Regions from separate parts of the Hydrogenophaga sp. GW101-3F08 genome, predicted to be linked through region 1. Evidence: predicted binding sites of a transcription regulator. Region 1 holds the regulator's gene; the other holds the start of a gene.
What was found. The regulator sigma-54, encoded in region 1, starts transcription at its own class of promoters, with help from an activator protein. The targets are predictions, from matches to a motif close to TGGCANGNAANCTGCTTT.
Positions count from the first base shown of each region.

Region 2: the regulator sigma-54 is predicted to act here: its motif matches at 2,172-2,189, upstream of AC07YZ_RS16555 (ammonium transporter).

Region 1 is NZ_JBWKZP010000003.1:401,978-405,717, forward strand. It holds gene AC07YZ_RS11330 (THUMP domain-containing class I SAM-dependent RNA methyltransferase) at 1-1,005, opposite strand, end outside; gene rpoN (RNA polymerase factor sigma-54) at 1,018-2,682, opposite strand; gene lptB (LPS export ABC transporter ATP-binding protein) at 2,790-3,539, opposite strand; gene lptA (lipopolysaccharide transport periplasmic protein LptA) at 3,572-3,740, opposite strand, start outside.
Region 2 is NZ_JBWKZP010000006.1:184,792-188,531, reverse strand. It holds gene AC07YZ_RS16565 (MFS transporter) at 1-257, opposite strand, end outside; gene AC07YZ_RS16560 (GFA family protein) at 354-725, opposite strand; gene AC07YZ_RS16555 (ammonium transporter) at 888-2,090, opposite strand; gene AC07YZ_RS16550 (DUF2867 domain-containing protein) at 2,314-2,826, opposite strand; gene AC07YZ_RS16545 (bacteriohemerythrin) at 2,957-3,475, opposite strand; gene AC07YZ_RS16540 (DUF805 domain-containing protein) at 3,574-3,740, shown strand, end outside.

The DNA.
Region 1 (3,740 bases):
GCTGGCGTTTTCACCGGCCACACCGGCGGCGGCGATGCGCTCGCCATACGGCGGGTTGAGCAGCATCACGCCGGGCGTCTGGCTGGGTGGCATGCGCTGCAGGGCGTCGCCGCCGCGCAGCTCGATGGCGTGGGCCACGCCGGCGCGCTCGGCGTTGCGCTGCGCGAAGTCGACCATGCGGAACGACACGTCGCTGCCGAAGACGATGGGCGCGTGGCCCGCCGGCCACTCGCGCTGCTGGCGCGCGGCATCGTCCCGGATGGCCTGCCACACGTGGGCCTGGAACGGCAGCATCTTTTCAAACGCGAAACGGCGCAGCAGGCCGGGCGGAATGTTCAGTGCAATCTGCGCGGCTTCGATCACCACCGTGCCACTGCCGCAGCAGGGGTCGTAGAGCGGGGGAATGTCGTCGAGCGGCTGGTCGGCGCAGGCGTCCCAGCCGGTGGCGGCGATCATGGCGGCGGCCAGGGTTTCCTTCAGCGGCGCGTCGCCCTTGTCTTCGCGCCAGCCGCGCTTGAACAGCGGCTCACCCGAGGTGTCGATGTAGAGCGTGACGCTGTCGGTGGTGAGGTGGGCGTAGATGCGCACGTCGGGCCAGGTGGTGTCCACGCTGGGGCGCTCGCCGCGCTTGGCACGGAAGCGGTCGCAGATGGCGTCCTTGATCTTGAGCGCGGCAAAGTTGAGCGAGGTCAGCGGGCTGTGCTGCGCGGTGATCTCGACCTTGATGGTCTGCGCCGGGGTGAACCAGATTTCCCAGGCCACGTCGCCCGCGGCGTTGTACAGGTCGTTCTCGTTGCGGTACTCGCCGTGCCAGAGCTGCACCAGCACGCGCTGCGTCAGGCGGCTGTGCAGGTTCAGGCGCATGGCGTCGCGCCACGATGCCCGCACCCCCACGCCGCCACGCGCCTTGAAGGCCAGCGGCTCGTTGGTGATGCGCTGCACCTCGGCGGCGAGGAAGTCCTCGACGCCGGCGGCGCAGGGAAGAAAGAGTTGGAGTTGGTTCACGGCAGGGGGTGTTCAGAGCGCTTTGCGCAGGTTCGCTGGCGCGATGCGCAAGGCCTCACGGTACTTGGCCACGGTGCGGCGCGCGCACTCGATGCCCTGCTCGCGCAGCAGGTCGGAGAGCTGGTTGTCCGACAGCGGCTTGCCCGGCTCTTCGGAGGCGATGAATTGCTTGAGCAGCGCGCGCACCGCAGTGCTCGATGCGTTGCCGCCGGTTTCGGTGCCCAGGCTGGAGCCGAAGAAATACTTCAGTTCGTAGGTGCCGAAGGGCGTGGCCATGTATTTGGCGGTGGTCACGCGGCTGATGGTGGACTCGTGCAGGCCGAGTTCGTCGGCGATCTCGCGCAGCACCAGCGGGCGCATGGCGAGTTCGCCGTGCATGAAGAAGTTGCGCTGGCGCTCGACGATGGCGCTGGAGACGCGCAGGATGGTGTCGAAGCGCTGCTGGATGTTCTTGATGAACCAGCGGGCTTCCTGCAGCCGCTGCTGCATGGCGGCGTGGCCGGCTTCGCCGCCGTTGTCGCGTCCGCCCCGGTTCTGCCGCATGGCATTGGCGTACACGTCGTGCACGCGCAGGCGCGGCATGACCTCGGCGTTGAGCTGGACCTTGAAGCCGCGCCCGGCGCGGGTGACGATGACGTCGGGCACGACCACGTTGCGCTCGACATCGACGAAGCGGCGCCCGGGCTTGGGTTCGAGCCGGGCGATCAAGGCCAGGGCGGCGCGCACGGTGGCGTCGTCCAGGCCACACAGGTTGCACAGGCGCTTGATGTCGCGCTTGGCCATGAGCTCCAGCGGCTGGCTGCAGATGGCCAGCGCGGCCCGCGCCTCGGGGCTGTTGCGCAGCTCCAGGATCTGCAGGCGCAGGCATTCGCCCAGGTCGCGCGCGCCCACACCCGAAGGCTCCATGTGTTGCAGCAGCTGCAGCGCCACGCCCAGGCGCTGTTCGAGCGCTTCGAGTTCCTCCAGGTGCTCCTGCGGATCGACCGGCTTGCCCGGCGGGGCCGAGAGCCGCAACCAGGCGCCAGCCAGCTCGGACAGGCGCTCTTCGAGGTAACCGTCGTCGTTGAGCGACTCGATCAGGAAATACAGCGCGGCGCTGTCCTCGTCGCTCAGGCGCAGGCAGCGGGCCTGGTCGTGCAGGTGGTCCTGCAGGCTGACGGGCACGCGCGCGAGGTCGGCTGCGCTGGCGGTTTCGTCGTCGTCGCCCGACGAGTTGTTGTTGCGCGGCGGCGCGTCGCCGCCCCACTCGCTGTCATCGGGCGCCATCTCGACCGTGCCGTCGCCTTCCCAGCTCTCTTCCATCGGCGCGGCGCCATCGAGCCGGCTCTCCAGCGCCTCGCCCTCACCGCCTTCGCCGCCGTCGACCGGCGACACGGTGGACGACGCAGGCGGCAACGGGCCGTCGAATTCGGCGGCCGGGGCCAGGTCGCTGGCAGCCGCCACCGTGGCTTCGGCGATCTGCTCGCCCGCGCTCACCGGCGCGTCGATCTGCTCCAGACCAAACGCCTCGCGTTCGGCGAGCTCCTCGGTGCGCTCCAGAAACGGGTTCTCGTCGAGCATCTGCTCGACCTCCTGCGCCATCTCCAGCGTGGACAGCTGCAGCAGACGGATCGACTGCTGCAGCTGGGGCGTGAGCGCCAGATGCTGGGAGACGCGCAGCGACAGGCCTTGTTTCATGCGTCAGGCCGGCAAAACGGAGGGACAGCGACCCGGCGCGCGGGTCGCGCAGCGGTGCGGGAGCCGGGTCGGGCCGGCGGGCACGAGACACACAGGGGCCTCATGCATCACATCCTGAAATGCTCGCCGAGGTACACCCGGCGCACTTCGGCGTTCTCCACGATCTCGGCCGTGGTGCCGCTGGCGAGCACCTGTCCGTCGCTGATGATGTAGGCGTGATCGCAGATACCCAGGGTCTCGCGCACGTTGTGGTCGGTGATCAGTACCCCGATGCCACGCGATTTCAGGAAGCCAATGATGTGCTGGATCTCGATCACGGCGATCGGATCGATACCGGCAAACGGTTCGTCCAGCAGAATGAAGCGCGGCCGGGTGGCCAGCGCGCGGGCAATCTCCACCCGGCGCCGCTCCCCGCCGGAGAGCGAGGGCGCGGGCGAGTCGCGCAGATGGTCCACCCGCAGGTCCTTGAGCAGCTCGTCCAACCGGTGCGTGATCTCGGTGGCGGACAGGGGTTTGCCGTCCTCGTCGCGCTGCAACTCCAGCACGGCTCGCACGTTCTGCTCCACCGTGAGCTTGCGAAAGATGGAGGCTTCCTGCGGCAGGTAGCCCAGGCCCAGCCGGGCCCGCCGGTGAATGGGCAGCGCCTCGATGCGCTGCCCGTCCAGCAGGATCTCGCCGCCGTCGGCGCGCAACAGCCCCACGATCATGTAGAACGAGGTGGTCTTGCCCGCGCCGTTGGGGCCCAGCAGACCCACCACCTCACCCTTGTCCACCGTGAGTGAAACGCTCTTGACCACCTTGCGGCTGCCGTAGGCCTTCTGCAGTCCGTGCACCTCCAGTTGACTGCGCACGGCCATGGGAGCGGGCACGCTGCCCAAACCTGCTGCGGTCACTTGTTTTTCTCGTTGAGCTGTTCGCTGGGGCGCAATTTGGCCGGATCGGCCGGCGCTGCGGGCTTCGCGGGCGCCTTCTCTTCGTCGGGGATGGGCGTGAGCATGGCGCGCACCCGGCCCGAGGGATTGGCCGCCGTGCGGTTGCTCTCGCCGCCCTTGACGGTG
Region 2 (3,740 bases), on a different contig from region 1:
CGGTCCCCCAGCGTGCCCATGGTGATCAGGAAACCGGCGACGAGAAAGCCGTAGATGTCGATGATCCACAGCAGTTGCGAGGCGCTGGGTACCAGCGCCCGGCTGAGCGCCGGTACGGCCAGGTTGAGCACCGTCAGGTCCATGGCGTAGACCAGACAGGGCAGGGCGATCACGGCCAGCCCCCACCATTCGCGGGGGGTGGCTTTCGTGGGCGGAGCGGGTGAAGCGTCGGGCAGGGTGGGCGAGGAATGGCTCATGGGGTCGGCTGTCTGCCCCCGGCTTGGTCCGGCCAGGACGACGGCAGGCGGTCTGCGGGGATGATCGGGGCGGCGGAAGGCTGGCGCCCCCCAGGCTCAGAGGCTCTTGCCGTCGAAATGGTGCACAGGAATGGCCGCGAGGTCGATGCCGTCGATGCAGCGCAGGTTGATCGCCGCGATGGCGTTGCCCTTGGGGTCGGTGCCTTCGCCGTAGGGGTGGATGCCGCAGACGGGGCAGAAGCGGTGCCGGATCGCGTGTTTGTTGAACAGGTAGGTCGAGGCCGCGTCCTCGGGCGTCTTCAGTTCCAGGCTGGCGCGCGGCGCGAACCAGAGCAGCGAGCCCTTGCGCGAGCAGATCGAGCAGTTGCAGGCGAGCGCGCTGTCGATCGCGCCGTGGACTTCAAATACGATGCGGCCGCAATGGCAGCTGCCGGTGTGGGTCGGGGTGGGGGTTGATTCAGAGGGCATGGTGGGTGCAGTGTGGTGGATCTGAAGAGGGCCTTCAAGATCCACGACGAACGACCCGCCCTGTTTTCGACAGCGGGGGCTCCTTTTGAGGACCCATCATGGCCATGTCTCCCGCCGTGCCCGTGGTCGCTCGTGCCGACCTCGCGCCTTTCCCACAAGCGATCACCAGCTCACTTCCCGGTCCGGCGTGGCGCTGATGCGGTGGATGCTCAGGTCCGCGCCGTCGTATTCCTCTTCCTGGCTCAGCCGCAGGCCCATGACCGCCTTGAGCGTGCCATAGACCACCGCGCCGCCCAGCAGCGCCCAGACCACGCCCAGGCCGGTGCCGATGACTTGCGCGCCGAAGCTCACGCCGCCCAGCCCGCCCAGCGCCTGTTGGCCGAAGATGCCGGCGGCGATGCCGCCCCAGGTGCCGCACAGGCCATGCAGCGGCCAGACGCCGAGCACGTCGTCGATCTTCCAGCGGTTCTGCGTCAGCGTGAACATGCCCACGAAGAGCGCGCCCGCCACGGCGCCGACCACCAGCGCGCCCAGCGGGTGCATGAGGTCGGAGCCCGCGCACACGGCCACCAGGCCGGCCAGCGGGCCGTTGTGCACGAAACCGGGGTCGTTCTTGCCGGCCAGCAGCGCGGCCAGCGTGCCGCCCACCATGGCCATGAGCGAGTTCACCGCCACCAGGCCCGAGATGTTTTCCAGCCGCTGCGCGCTCATCACGTTGAAGCCGAACCAGCCCACGCAGAGAATCCACGCGCCCAGTGCGAGGAAGGGGATGCTCGACGGCGGGTGGGCCGACATGCCGCCGTCTTTGCGGTAGCGGTTGGCGCGCGCGCCCAGGAAGATGACGGCGGGCAACGCGATCCAGCCGCCCACGGCGTGCACCACCACCGAGCCGGCGAAGTCGTGGAAGACCGCGCCGGTGGTGGCCTCGATCCAGGCCTGCACGCCGAAGTGGCCGTTCCAGGCGATGCCCTCGAAGAAGGGGTAGACCAGGCCGACGATGACGGCCGTTGCGATCAGTTGTGGCCAGAACTTGGCGCGTTCGGCAATGCCGCCGGAGATGATGGCGGGGATGGCGGCCGCGAAGGTGAGCAGGAAGAAGAACTTCACCAGCTCGTAGCCGTTTTTCTGGGCCAGCGTCTCGGCGCCGACGAAGAACGAGGCGCCGTAGGCCACGCCGTAGCCAACGACGAAGTAGGCGATGGTCGAGACCGAAAAGTCCACCAGGATCTTGACCAGGGCGTTGACCTGGTTCTTCTTGCGAACCGTGCCCAGCTCCAGAAAGGCGAAACCCGCGTGCATGGCCAGGACCATGATGCCGCCGAGCAGGATGAACAGGGCATCAGCGCCCTGTTTGAGTGCGTCCATGTGAATCTCCGTGCAGAAATAACTTGTTTTGGTGCGTTGAAAGCGCCAAAACAGGGTCTGCATGGCGAATCGCACCATTCGCAAGCAAAAAACAAGCCAGATACTTCATGGTGGTGCGGTAGGCACCGAATGGGTGCCTGAGACCCGATGTTCAGACCGCTCACCACCGGCGCCGCGCGCCGGTGGTGAGCGGTCAGCCGCACGGGATGCGATCCAGCGCGCTTCAGCCAATCGCCCGCAACGTCGCGGGCACGATCAACCGGTGCATGGGCGTGACCGGCAGCATGTACAGCCTGCCCAGAGCGTTCTTGGTGTGGACCACGGTGGTGACGGTTACACGGGCCCGGTCGTTGGCGGCGGGTGCGCGGTGCACGGAGATCACCACGCTCAGGTGCTTGTCGTTGTCACCGAGCAGCACCTCGTCGGGCGTGTTTTCGATCAGGGTGAAGATGCCCACGCGGTCACCGGGGCGGTAGTCGGCGTCGGGGCGGGCGGGGTCGATCTGCGAGAGCGCGCCCAGGTTCTTGATGCCGAAGACCTGCACGATGCGGTTGCGCAGCGCCATGCAGGCGTTGACCCAGCCGGGCGTGGCCTGTGCGGCCTTGAGAAACTGGCCGAGCGCGCTGCGCTGGGGGTCGGCGGCGTCGATGGCCCAGGCGTCGAAGAAGTCGGCGCCTTCCAGACGGGGAGCGATGCGGCTGTCGGCGGGCGGGCTGGTTTCGGTGGGGATGTTCATGGGGGGCTTCTTTCGCTGGGCATCAGCCGCACGACCCGCGTCCACGCCCCTGGCTCGACTATAGCCAGCGGCCACAGCGCGCCCACAAAAAAGCCACCCGGCGGGTGGCTTGGTCGTGGCGTTCGGCCGTTCAGCTGCAGCTCACGCTGCCGCAGCCGCTCATGGAGGCGGGCCGCACCTTGCTCGGGTCGGCCAGGGTTTCGGTGCGGGAGTCGAAGCCCACATCTTTCATGTGCAGCGCCAGACCGGCGTCCATGCTGGCGGCGTGCTGCGGAAACCACTCGACCAGCGCCTCGGCCAGGCGCGAGATGATTTCCGTGTCGCCCTGCTCGTAGTGCTCGACCACGGCGCGCAGGGTGTCCAGGATGGTGGCGTGGTGCGAGGCGTGGCAGTTGTCGGCGGCGAAGCCGGTGGCCAGCATCCAGCGCTCTTCCTGCGCGAAATGCTCCACCGTGTGCGCCACGAATGTGCGGTACAGCGGCAGTTGCTGGTCGTGCGGCGTGGCCAGCAGCTCGTTGAGCATGACCACGAACTCTTCGTGCGTGTCGTCCATGCGGGCGTCGCCCGTCTGCAGTTGGGGGGACCAGTCCAGCCCAGCCGTGGCTGGCGTGGGCGTGTGGGAGGCGGTGGAGGTTGCAGTGGTGTCCATGGTCCGGAAATGTAGCCGCAGTGGCGGCGACGGGGCTTGATGGAGGTCAAGCGGGCCCCGGCTATCATGCCGCCACCAACTACCTTCTGGAGGATGAGATGAACTTTGTCGATGCCGTCAAGACCTGTTTCACCAAGTACGTGGGGTTCGAGGGGCGCGCGACGCGCTCGGAGTATTGGTGGTGGGTGCTGTTCCTGATCGTTGTGGGGGTGGTGCTGGGCATGCTCCGCATGGGGATGGTGCACAACCTGTTTTCGCTCGCCAC